Regions from separate parts of the Sphingobacterium kyonggiense genome, predicted to be linked through region 4. Evidence: riboswitches for the same ligand, from Rfam matches in the RefSeq annotation. Region 4 holds a riboswitch; each other region holds the start of a gene.
The links. A riboswitch is a leader RNA that binds a small molecule or an ion and turns the genes downstream of it on or off. The one in region 4 is predicted to bind S-adenosylmethionine.

Region 1 (3,150 bases), on a different contig from region 4:
TAGGACCATTAGAAAAAAGACTTCCCAAATTATCGAAAATGCTACCATTATGCTTGCTAGCCAAGGCCTGTTGAATACCATTAGCTTGCTCTGGGCTCTTTTGCGCATTGTAATTTAATGCAGACATCATCAAAGGAATTGCGGCAGAAACAACCCACTGCGTTTGATTTTTGTCTAGTCCAAGTTTTTCAGAAATCCCTTCTGTTGCTTGGGAGCCTATGCTGCCTGAAATTAGATCTGTAAAATTCATGTTTTGGTTTATTTTAATTATTAAATATTAAATTTACGAATCAAATATAGAGCCAAATACATTATTATGAAGAATATAGCCCTTAGCCTATTTTCATGTTGTACACTTTTGTTGACAGCATGTAATAGTACAGATAAAAATACAGCGCCAAAGCCAATAGAAGAAATCAAATTAACAGCCGATATTGCCAAATCTATATTCGCCCTTCCAACCCATTGTTTAGAGGTTGAATACCCGAATAAACTGGGACAAGTATTAGGCTCCGATGCCGATTTAAAATCACCAAAAACCTTACGACCTGTATTTTACGGATGCTTTGATTGGCACTCCTCCGTTCATGGCTATTGGTCCATCATCAAATTGATGAAACAATTCCCAGAACTGGATACGGATGGTAAAATCCGTGCTCTTTTGAACCAACATATCACTTCAGAAAACGTTGAAATTGAAAAAGCTTTTTTTGAGGATCCCAATAATTTGAGTTTCGAAAGAACCTATGGTTGGGCTTGGTTATTTAAATTGCAGGAGGAGTTACACACTTGGGAGGATGCTGATGCTAAACGTTGGGAATCGGCTTTAAAACCATTAGTGGATCTATTGGTAAAAAGATACCAAGAATACCTGCCTAAACTCGTCTACCCTATTCGCGCAGGGCAACATGATAACTCTGCCTTTGGATTATCACTTTCTTTGGATTATGCTAAAACAATGAAAGATCAAGCATTCATCAAAAGCATAGAGGATAATTCTAAAAGGTTATTTGCAAAGGATAACCTATGCAACTTAGCCTATGAACCTTCAGGCTATGACTTCCTATCACCATGTTTAGAAGAGGCCTTTCTAATGAGTAAAGTGTTGGAACCAGGACGCTATGATGCTTGGTTGAAAGCATTTTTACCGAGTCTTTATGAGTCTGGATTTCATTTGGAACCAGCAATCGTTAAAGACCGTACCGATGGCAAATTGGTACATCTGGATGGATTAAACTACAGTCGTGCAGCTTGTTTATTTGGAATTGCAAAAGCCGTTCCTTCCTTAAATCATTTAAAAGATTTGGCGAATGAACATCTAGCATTTTCTATCAATAATATTAGTTCCCAAGATGATTACATGGGCACCCATTGGTTAGGAACTTTTGCCTTATATGCATTATCCGAAAAACCTTAAATACTCCATATTATTATTAATTGGAAAAAACTCATTAAAGTTTTTCAAAGACGGTATTCCTAAAAATAGCGGCAGTTAGAGTTTATCTTCCTGCCGCAGATAGAACATTTTAATCCAACGGTACAAGTTTATTTGCTTCGAGGCGAACAGCAATACGTTGAATCTGAGTAAAACCATCTAGGCTATGAATAATAGCCGAGAGATCAATGCCTCGATTGGAGAGAGTCGATAACAAGGCATTCCGGAAAGCAGTCTTACTACTGCCCCAGTTGGAACGCACAAGCTCATTGTTTAAAATGACCAATTCTTGCGTAGAATAATGATGAAATTGCTCTACTAAATGTTGTTGAAAATCTTTTGTGTGTGACATACAATTCTTGTTTATTTCATTAAACCATCATTGCATCCAGAAAAGAAGGGTGTTGTTCCTATTATATTCGTTTATTTTGGCAGGAAACCCGTATTAATTTACCACCGCGGTGCCGACACTCGGTTGGTATTGCTTGCGCAATTCTGAATACTCTACAAACTTAGTAGATTATTTTTGAATTGACAATAGAAAAACAATCTTTTTTTGATTTATACTTGAAATGGGGACATTAAAAGTAGATTTTATAAAGTAAAATGGTTTACCAACATGCAGTTATTATACCTAAAAATCAAGCAATTAAACCTAGCTTCTACTGTGTATCTGTTAAAAAAAATGATTACAGAACTTAAAAAAATAAAACAATAGAAATTGCTATTTACCAAAACTCGGCAATGGGTAATTTATAAAATGTAGTATCTTTTGTTGATTGCCAAGGCGCCAAACCAAAAGACCAAGTCTTTTCTTTTTTATCTAACATTCGCGCAAAAGATTGATCACCCCAGCTATATTCCACTTTATAGGTTTGACCCGTATCATGAAGCTCCCCGAACATCCTGGGAGTTGAGGTACCTGAAACGCCATTGGTATACATAATCACCTTATCAAACTGCAGACTCGTACCTTCCGGTATTTTCTTAATCAGTTTAACTTCTGGATTTTGCAATTTTATTCGATCATGATACCACTGAAACGAAGGATTTAGGCTATCTAGAAGAACCACGGGATATTTAGAATCTACTGGTTCCTTCTCTTGAAAAAGCCATACTGTTCTTTGAAGATTTAATTTATCCCCTACATAGGCAGCAAAGGGTTGCATCTCACTGATATTCCGCGTTTTCATTTTAATTGTGCTATACAGTAAGAATCCAAAAAGCAGCAAACTAACTGTTATCACCAAGATCAAGATTCGAATAGCTTTCTTTCTTTTTTGCGCCATTAGTTAAGTCAGTTATTTTTTCTCTGTGAAATACATTTCCGTTAATTTGTCAGAAGATATCAAATTTAATTGAAATGATTCTTGGGAAGTAATATTGGCATCTATGGTTTGTTCTTCATAATCCGTAGAATTCAATTCCTGACTTGGTTTATGATGAGTGCTCATGTTTTTATTCATTGCGACTTTTAGTTGCCCTTGGTTATTTTCAATCACCTTAAACCAACCAAAACCTACTTTGGAGGCAACTCGCTCACCGGGTTTCATCGTTTCAAATCTTCCGAAGTACATATCTCCTGCCTTTGGTGTTTCTTGAATTGGAGTCACCTGATCGGCATAAGAGGGTTTTGGACGTAAGGAATCATACGTTAAATAGGCGAAGAAACCGATAAAAAAGAGCGTCATGATATAACCGACAATGGTCAGTTT
Region 2 (3,150 bases), on a different contig from region 4:
TAACCAGAATACAACAGCTGTACACAGGGACGACATAGCATATACTTCGGATTCTACGGCTGAATACCAGAATGTATCGGAAAAGCTGTACGCTAAAGCACCAACCAAACCGGCACCAAAGATCTTTACTTGCTGAGTAAAGTCCAATTCTTCGCCTTTTGCGATTAATTTCCTGGCGATTGCTGTAATGGTCCAAAACAAGAACACAATGGTCATTCCACTACATACTGCAGAACCTATATTCATCCAATAGGCTATTTTAGTGGCATCACCTAATGCCAAATTAGAAAACACATTTTGCAGCATGAGAAACAATGGAGCACCCGGCTGATGGACGATTTCTAATTTATAAGCCGAGGCAATAAATTCTCCTGTATCCCACCAACTGCTAAACTTCTCCGTCGTAAAGGAATAGATTAAAAAGGCTATGATACCACAAAGCCATCCTAAAAGATTGTTGATTCTATTATATTTCATATTTGTGGTTAGTTGTGCTAATAAAATTAACCAAGTAAATTGAAAGACCATGATGGCTTAACACTATTTAACAGCTTCGACACCTGATATGCTGAAAAAAGAAAAAGACGGAAGTAATTCCGTCTTTAGGGTAATATATAAGGGTTGGTTAGTTCGTTATACGAGTTTTTCTACGATTTTTTTTGTAGGTCCTGGATTACTCATGGTATAAAAGTGCAATACCGGTGCTCCAAAGTTTATCAACTCCTTACACTGTTGTACTAGCCATTCTTCACCAACTTGACGTACTTCAGCGTTGTTTTTACAAGCTTCAACAGCATCACTTAAGTCCTCAGGAATATCCAAGTGGAAGATTCTTGGCAAGGTGATCAATTGATTTTTTGTCGTCAATGGCTTTAATCCCGGAATAATAGGGACATGGATATCATGTTCTCTACATTTGGTGACAAATTCCTTGTATTTTTCTACGTTAAAGAACATCTGCGTAACGATAAATTCAGCACCCATGGCCACTTTCTTCTTCAACCATTTAAAGTCCGTATTAAAGTTTGGTGCTTCGAAATGTTTCTCCGGATATCCTGCAACACCAATACAGAAGTCAGTTTTCTCCGAACTGCCAATATCTTCATGCAAATACTGTCCTCTGTTCATATCCGCTACCTGTTCCAATAGATCGATGGCATAAGCATGTCCACCTTCCGTAGGAATAAAGTCAGAATCACCTTTACGAGCATCGCCACGTAACACCAAAACATTATCAATACCTAGGAAATTAAGATCGATCAAGGCATTTTCTGTCTCTTCTTTGGTAAAACCTCCACAGATCAAATGCGGTACAGCATCAACTTTATATTTACTCATGATAGCGGCACAGATAGCTACTGTACCAGGACGCTTTCTATAAGAAACACGTTCAAGTAAGCCGTTGGTATGTTGTTTATATAGGTAATCTTCGCGGTGATAAGTAACATCGATAAATGGTGGCTTAAACTCCATCAATTCATCCATGGTTTTAAATATGCTTTGAATCCCCTGGCCCTTTGCTGGTGGTAACAACTCAAAAGAATACAAGGTCTTGCCATTGGCATTCTTGATATGATCTACAATCTTCATATAATACAATTAGGGCTTAGAGAAAACGCAGTGAAAACTGGTCTCAGCTTATCTTTCCCTTATTTGGGGTAGAATGTAGCACCTTGACAAGGGTCAGGTTGCTAAGGCTTCAGCGGGTCTATTCCCTCTGCCTTTCTCTATAAGCGAGGGCTAATATCGTTATTCGTCCGTTAATCTCAAAATGAATTTCTAAAATTAAACGAAATACATCCTGAAAATTGTCCAATAAAACCCACAAAAAAAGCCATTGAACGAAATCCAATGGCTTAAAATTCTTATATCATTATGGATTACTGCTCCAAATACATATCCACTAATCCCTCTGGTAATTGCAATACCACTACTTTTTCTTCCGGATCGATACCTACTATAAAGTCTTCATTCAGGGGAAACATAACTTCTTTGTCTTCCATGTTGATGGTAGCAATAAATTGTTGTGGCATCTCCTGCACTTGTGTAATTTCACCCAACTCTCCTTCTTGCTCATCAATTACCAAATATCCAATTAAATCGCTGTATCTGAAATCATCAGGATCACGCTCTGGCATTTTCTCAATAGGCAAATACATTTTCTTATGAACCAAAGGTTGTGCTTTGTCAATATGATCTATATCTTCAAACCATGCATAGGCAGTACTATTATTGTGAAGTTTTACATTCTCCACGAAATATGGTACTAATTTCTTATCAATTTCCAAGAAAATGACGTCTAAATCTAATTCTGCATAATCTTCAAATTCAAAGAATAACTGCACTTCACCTTTTAATCCGCGGGTTTTGCTTACATAACCTATATAGAAACTCTGATCTTTATTCATTTTTTAGTATTTCAGCACAAAGGTAATGATTCTAGAAATACACTCATAAATATGTTTTCAAAGTCTATTACTTACTTTACTAAAAATTTTACATGATACAATTCAATAAAAAACAAACGATTGCGTTAAATAGGACAATCGATTGAGTTCATTTATTTTATTTCGCATAATTAACATTCTATTAATATTGGTCTTCATAAATCTATTTATGATTCTTAGGAGTCAAAAATTTAACAATTACTATATGTTATGAGAAACAAAAGCAATTACACGCCTATGTTTGCAAGAGCCATTTACCCAATAGGCTCTGCATTACTTTTAGCATTTCTTAGTCCTACTCTCACACAGGCTAATGAAATCGGAAGGACTGCTTCCTTAGTTCATGTTGCGAACCAACAACAAGTAACTGGAACAGTTAGTGGACCAAGCGGTCCTTTATCAGGAGTTACCATTCGAGTAAAGGAAGATCCTAGTGTAGCAACTTCGACAGATGAAGCTGGTAAGTTCAGCATCAACGCTAAACCTGGTCAAACCTTGGTATTCCAAGCATTAGGGTATTCCGAATTACAACGTGTTGTAAGCGGAACTAGCATGTCAGTCACACTATCTGAAAAAACAGATGAGATTGATGAAGTAGTGATCGTTGGATACGGTATCCAACAGAAGAAAGAAAGTTTAACAGGAGCGATGCAGGCTGTAAAGGGCGAGAAGCTTCGTGACATTACGACTCCTACTGTTGAGA
Region 3 (3,150 bases), on a different contig from region 4:
CAACCCTGAGTCAAGCTGAGCGAAAGCAGGTTTGGGCATTTACTTCGAAGCATGTTAATAAACGTATCCCATTAGTTGCTGGTATCGGTGGCAACCATACGCAAGAAATCGTAGAGCAGATCAAAAACTTTGACGTTTTGGATTATGTTGCGATCTTGTCGGTTTCTCCATATTACAACAAACCGACACAAGAAGGTATATACCAACACTATAAAGCAATTGCAGAGGCATCGCCCTTACCAATCATATTATACAATGTTCCTGGTAGAACAGGGAGCAACATGAGCCCTGCAACAACTATCCGCTTAGCAAAGGACTTTAAAAACATTGTTGCGACAAAAGAGGCTTCTGGTTCTTTTGCGCAGTTCAGTGAAATCCTACGTGATAAACCAAAAGATTTTCTTTTGATTTCAGGAGATGACCCCATCACCTTGCCAATGATGGCCATGGGTGCTGCAGGGATAATTTCTGTTTTAGGAAATGCCTATCCGAAGAAAGTTTCTGCCCTAGCCCATCTTTGCCGTGAAGGAAATTTTGATGAAGCAAGAAAAATACATTTGGAGACTTTAAAAATAATTGATCTTTGTTTTGTTGAAGGAAACCCAGCAGGCGTAAAATACATCTTAGAAAAGAAAGGCTACGGAACGGATCAAGTTCGATTACCTTTAGTGCCTGTGTCGGAAAAGACCAAACAAGCCATCGAAGATGAAATGAGCATTCTTGCTTAATATATAAGAGGCCCCTATACTGGGGCCTTTTCTTTTTCTATAAATTCACACATTCGTCTACATGAATATCTACAATTCAAAAAATTATACGCTTTATAGTTAGATAATGTAATGGAGTTCTTATTTTTAGGTATTCTTTTTGCAAACGAAATCAAAAAAACACTATGGAAAAGTCAAACCAACTGCCTGAGAAAGGACCTTCAAAAATCAAGAAATTCTTTAGCTGGTTAATTCTAATTGTTCTAATCGTACTTGCAGGGGCATTCTATTGGAAGTATTATTTTGTTTTTGGAGATGGTGTAAAAACCGGGGAGTTGAATTTTGCGGTAAAGAAAGGGAATTTGTTTAAAACCTACGAGGGAAAGTTGATACAAACGGGATTGCGTACGCAGAGTGCCAGTACTGGATTATCGAACAATGAATTTGAATTCTCCATTGAGTCAGATTCCATCTATCAAATCCTAACACGTAACAGTGGTAAAATTTTCGATTTGCATTACAAAGAATATAAGGGTGTTATCCCTTGGCGTGGAAATTCAAGATATATCGTTGATCAAATAGTCGAAATGCGCGAGCCTACGCGTTCGGGTTTTTAGAACTCAAAAGACAAATAACTACTTATAAAAGAGCTTTTTATCGACATCTTTTCAAACAAGAATCGATAGAGAGCTCTTCTTTTTTTGAAAAAAAGATTGCAAATATTGATTGTGGACATTATATTTGCGGCGTACTTCAATCGTAGTACACTAATCAACACCTTCCAAATGAATGGTCTTGATTTATAAAGAAGTGGCGAGAGACTGGCTCTATGACCCACTGGCAACCTTCAAGAAAATTGAAAAGGTGCCAATTCCTGTCCGAAGCAATAATGCTTAGGAGCATATAAATGAAATAGACTATGACAATTACAATTTCAAGATCTAATTTATTGTGTGCTGTCGCAAAGCCGACGGTAAGAAACACAAATTCCCTTATTTGCTTAGCAGTCTGTCAAGCGCGAATGCGTTAGTCGTCCTCATGTATCAGACCTTCCCTAAACATAGGCCTGGGAAAACAGTATACATCAGCAATCAAGACGACCTCCCTCAAAGACAGAAAAGGCTAGCAAAACAATTCATTTTATCACATTAAAAATTACACATATCATGTCAGAAAATAAAAACCTAAAATTCGAAACACTACAAGTTCATGCTGGACAAGAAGTAGACCCTACTACTGGTTCAAGAGCATTACCATTATATCAGACTACTTCTTATGTTTTCGACAATGCGGAACATGGTGCCAACCTTTTTGCCTTAAAGCAATTTGGAAACATCTATACACGTATCATGAACCCGACAACAGATGCATTTGAAAAACGCATTGCAGCTCTAGAAGGTGGTGTTGCAGCATTGGCGGTATCTTCAGGTCAAGCAGCTCAATTCATTGCATTGACAAACATTTTGGAATCTGGAGAGAACTTTGTGGCTGGATCTAATCTTTATGGTGGTACCTATAATCAATTCAAGGTTTCTTTCAAGCGATTGGGTATTGAAGCTCGTTTCGCAGAAGATTCTGATGCCGATAAAATTGAAGCATTAATCGACGATAAAACCAAAGCAATCTATGTTGAAACTATTGGTAACCCAAGTTATAACATTCCTGATTTTGAAAAGATTGCTGCAGTTGCCAAAAAACATGATCTTCCATTGATCGTTGACAATACATTTGGTGCAGGCGGTTACTTATTCAAACCTTTAGAGCACGGAGCGAACATCGTGGTTGAATCTGCTACTAAATGGATCGGTGGTCATGGAACAAGCATTGGTGGAGTAATCGTTGATGGTGGAAATTACAACTGGGGCAATGGTAAGTTCAAGCAATTCTCAGAGCCTTCTGAGGGTTATCATGGACTAGTATTCTCGGATGTATTTGGTGAGAATGGTCCTTTTGGAAATATACAATTTATTATTCGTGCTCGTGTAGAAGGCTTACGTGACTTTGGTCCTGCCATTTCACCATTCAATTCATGGTTATTGGTTCAAGGTTTAGAAACTCTGTCCCTACGCGTTCAACGTCATGTGGATAATGCTTTAGAAATAGCTCAATGGTTAGATGCTCATCCGCAAGTGGAAAAAGTAAGCTATCCAGGATTGAAAAATCACCCATACCACCAGAATGCACAGAAATACCTGAAAAACGGTTATGGTGCAGTATTATCATTCACCGTGAAAGGTGGCGTGGAAAAAGCAAATGAGTTCATTGATTCTTTAGAATTGATCAGCCATTTAGCCAATGTTGGTGATGCAAAGACATTAATTATTCACCCAGCAGCTACGACGCATCAACAATTAAGTGATGCGGATCAAAAGAAAGCAGGAGTTTACCCAGGTCAGTTGCGTTTGTCTGTAGGTATTGAACATATCGATGATATTAAAGCTGA
Region 4 (3,150 bases):
CGGTCTAGGATTCAAAAATGAACGCATTGAAGGATTTGGTAAACTGGGTTATGTATTCCCAACCAATAAACACCGTAGTATTGGTTTACAATTATCAGCTAGTCGTTATAAGCAAGACAGTTATTTTGGATTAACTGGCTACGATAATGAGCAACAGTCTATGTATGCTAACCTTCTTTTCCAGGATATTTTTTCCAGTGTGGCCCATAAATACAAAGTTGGTGCTTCATTTCAATACGACAAATTCGATGAAGATTTAAGTCGTGTTAACAGCAGCAACAATTTTGCTTATCAATTTGGACGTAAAGAGTCTGTCGCTGGTGCGTTCTTAGAATATACGTACAGCCCGACTGAAAAGTTTGATGCTGTTCTAGGAATTCGTCAGGACTATAACAATCTATATGGTTGGTTTACTACCCCTCGTGCGGTATTACGTTACGAACCTATCTTAGGTACGACCTTCCGTATCAGCTCAGGACGTGGACAACGTACAGCGAATATCTTTGCTGAGAACCTAGGTATTTTTGCTTCCAGTCGCGAGATCCGCAACTTAGATCAATTAGCTAATGGATCCAATGCTTATGGTTTAAAACCAGAAGTTTCTTGGAACACTGGACTAATGTTTGATCAAAGCTTCCAATTATTTGGTCGTGAATCAGGTATTGCCATTGAATTATTCCACAATACTTTCCAAAATCAGGTAGTAGTGGATTTCGAAAATCCTGATCAAGTTGCATTCTATAACTTGGATGGAAAATCTTATTCCAACAGTTTACAAGCTGATTTCCGTTTTATGCCTGCAAATCACTTTGAGGTTCGCATGGCTTATCGTATGTTGGATGTACAGACTGACTATGAATCCGGCAAATTACAAAAACCACTTACGGCAAAACACCGTGGATTCTTAAACTTAGCCTATAACCTTCATTCAGGATGGAGTTTTGATTATACGCTAAACATGGTTGGCAAGAAGCGTTTGCCAAATACCAGTACAAATCCAGCGCCTTACCAATTGGCAAATCAATCCGATGCCTATGTGACTATGAATGCACAGGTTAGTCGTACATTCGGTAAGAACAAAAACTTTGACATCTATATCGGTGGAGAAAACTTAACAAATTTTTACCAGAAGGACCCAATCTTGGCTTACGATGATCCATTTGGTTCTAACTTCGATACGAATATGCTTTGGGGTCCAATCGCAGGACGTATGTTTTATACCGGTATCCGTTACCATATAAAATAATTCCATAGCTAATCAGAAACCATTACCCTCAGCTTATTTATATGAGCTGAGGGTAATTTTTTTGAGGATGAGGGTATACAGTTCACTTAAAAGCTCCTTGAATAAGAATGTGTAGCAACCCAATAAAAAAATATTTTCTTGCTATTATAAAATCTAATACATAACTTAGCCACCGCTTATAGAGAAAGGCAGAGGGACTAGACCCAATGAAGCCTTAGCAACCTGTCACTTGACAAGGTGCTACATTCTACCCCCGAAAGGGAAAGATAAGCTGGCCATACTAGCCCTTAGTAGCCTTCTCTTAGCAAACAACTTTAGTGAAAAATTAATTAAGTAGAATACTTTATGTTATTAACGAACAATTTAGGTTACCCACGTGTGGGCGCATTCCGCGAATTGAAGAAAGCTAACGAAGCTTACTGGGCGAAAAAGATCAGCGCGGAAGAATTATTGCAAGCAGGACTGAAAATCCGTGAAGGCAACTGGAAGACTCAAAAGGACGCAGGAATTGACCTGATCCCTTCTAACGACTTCTCCTTTTATGATCAAGTCTTAGACCTTTCTCTTACTGTAGGTGCTATCCCAGCACGTTACAACTCTTTGTTAAACAAAATCGACCGTCAGTATAACCTAGATTTATACTTTGCTATGGCGCGTGGTTTCCAAGAAGGAGGAGTAGATGTAACGGCGATGGAGATGACCAAATGGTTCGACACCAACTACCACTATATCGTTCCTGAATTCGTGAAAGATCAGTCTTTCAAATTGACTTCAGAGAAATTCCTTAGCGAATACAATGAAGCTAAACAACAAGGAATTGAAACAAAACCGGTAATCTTAGGTCCTATTTCTTACTTATTATTAGGTAAAGAAAAAGAATTTGGCTTTAACCGTATCGACTTAATCGATAAATTACTTCCGGTTTACGAAGAAATCTTAGCAAAATTGGCTGATGCTGGCGCGCAATATGTTCAGATCGATGAGCCATTCTTAGCTTTAGATATCGATGATGCAACCCGTGCGCTTTATGGTAAAGTTTTTGAAAAACTTGCTGCAGCAGCTAAAGGCATCAAATTAATCGTTGCTACTTACTTCGAGGCATTACGCGATAATGAGGATACGGCATTAGCACTTCCAGTACACGCGCTTCACCTAGACCTTGTTCGTGGTGAAAACCAACTCGACTCTATATTAGCTAAAGTACCTGCAAACCTAACCCTTTCTTTAGGTGTGGTTGAAGGCCGTAACATTTGGAAAAATGACTACGAGAAATCTTTAGAAAAAATCAAACAAGCTGTAGATAAATTAGGAAAAGACCGCGTATGGGTTGCTCCTTCTTCTTCTTTACTTCATGTTCCTTTTGATTTAGACAATGAACAAAACGAAGAATCTCTTCCTGCGGAAGTGAAAAACTGGTTAGCATTTGCTAAACAAAAATTAGCTGAAGTAAAAGACTTAGCTGTATTAGCTGAAGGTGATGTAGATGCAGATACGCAAAAACGTTTTGAAGCAAATAAAGCTGCAAACGAAAGCCGTCGTACTTCTCCATTAATCCACAGACCAGAAGTTAAAACTCGTGTTAGCAATATCACTGATGATGATGCTACTCGTACTTCTAAATTCAATGACCGTAAAGTTGCGCAACAAGCGAAGTTCAACCTTCCAGCATTCGCAACAACTACAATCGGTTCATTCCCACAAACAAAAGACGTTCGTAAATGGAGAGCAGACTTGAAAAAAGGATCTATCTCTCAAGAGCAATACGATAAAGAAATCGCTGAAGAAACAGAAAGAACTATCCGTCTACAAGAGCAATTGGATATCGATGTATTAGTACATGGTGAATTCGAGCGTAATGACATGGTGGAGTATTTCGGAGAGCAATTAGCGGGATATGCATTCAC

Region 1: linked by a shared signal. The riboswitch ahead of ABD676_RS09010 (5-oxoprolinase) and the one ahead of metE (5-methyltetrahydropteroyltriglutamate--homocysteine S-methyltransferase) in region 4 are both predicted to bind S-adenosylmethionine.
Region 2: linked by a shared signal. The riboswitch ahead of metF (methylenetetrahydrofolate reductase [NAD(P)H]) and the one ahead of metE (5-methyltetrahydropteroyltriglutamate--homocysteine S-methyltransferase) in region 4 are both predicted to bind S-adenosylmethionine.
Region 3: linked by a shared signal. The riboswitch ahead of ABD676_RS06825 (O-acetylhomoserine aminocarboxypropyltransferase/cysteine synthase family protein) and the one ahead of metE (5-methyltetrahydropteroyltriglutamate--homocysteine S-methyltransferase) in region 4 are both predicted to bind S-adenosylmethionine.

What each region holds. Positions count from the first base shown of each region.
Region 1 covers NZ_BAAAZI010000007.1:28,912-32,061, forward strand. Annotated here, with positions in the region: gene ABD676_RS09000 (DUF937 domain-containing protein) at 1-250, opposite strand, end outside; gene ABD676_RS09005 (DUF2891 domain-containing protein) at 317-1,417, shown strand; gene ABD676_RS09010 (5-oxoprolinase) at 1,527-1,787, opposite strand; SAM-I-IV-variant riboswitch at 1,849-1,943, opposite strand; gene ABD676_RS09015 (hypothetical protein) at 2,164-2,628, opposite strand; gene ABD676_RS09020 (hypothetical protein) at 2,737-3,150, opposite strand, start outside.
Region 2 covers NZ_BAAAZI010000012.1:84,841-87,990, forward strand. Annotated here, with positions in the region: gene ABD676_RS15100 (glycosyltransferase family 117 protein) at 1-477, opposite strand, end outside; gene metF (methylenetetrahydrofolate reductase [NAD(P)H]) at 634-1,590, opposite strand; SAM riboswitch class I at 1,636-1,736, opposite strand; gene rimM (ribosome maturation factor RimM) at 1,881-2,408, opposite strand; gene ABD676_RS15115 (SusC/RagA family TonB-linked outer membrane protein) at 2,658-3,150, shown strand, end outside.
Region 3 covers NZ_BAAAZI010000006.1:444,295-447,444, reverse strand. Annotated here, with positions in the region: gene dapA (4-hydroxy-tetrahydrodipicolinate synthase) at 1-728, shown strand, start outside; gene ABD676_RS06830 (hypothetical protein) at 893-1,324, shown strand; SAM riboswitch class I at 1,505-1,617, shown strand; gene ABD676_RS06825 (O-acetylhomoserine aminocarboxypropyltransferase/cysteine synthase family protein) at 1,874-3,150, shown strand, end outside.
Region 4 covers NZ_BAAAZI010000004.1:332,311-335,460, forward strand. Annotated here, with positions in the region: gene ABD676_RS02555 (TonB-dependent receptor domain-containing protein) at 1-1,246, shown strand, start outside; SAM riboswitch class I at 1,420-1,519, shown strand; gene metE (5-methyltetrahydropteroyltriglutamate--homocysteine S-methyltransferase) at 1,592-3,150, shown strand, end outside.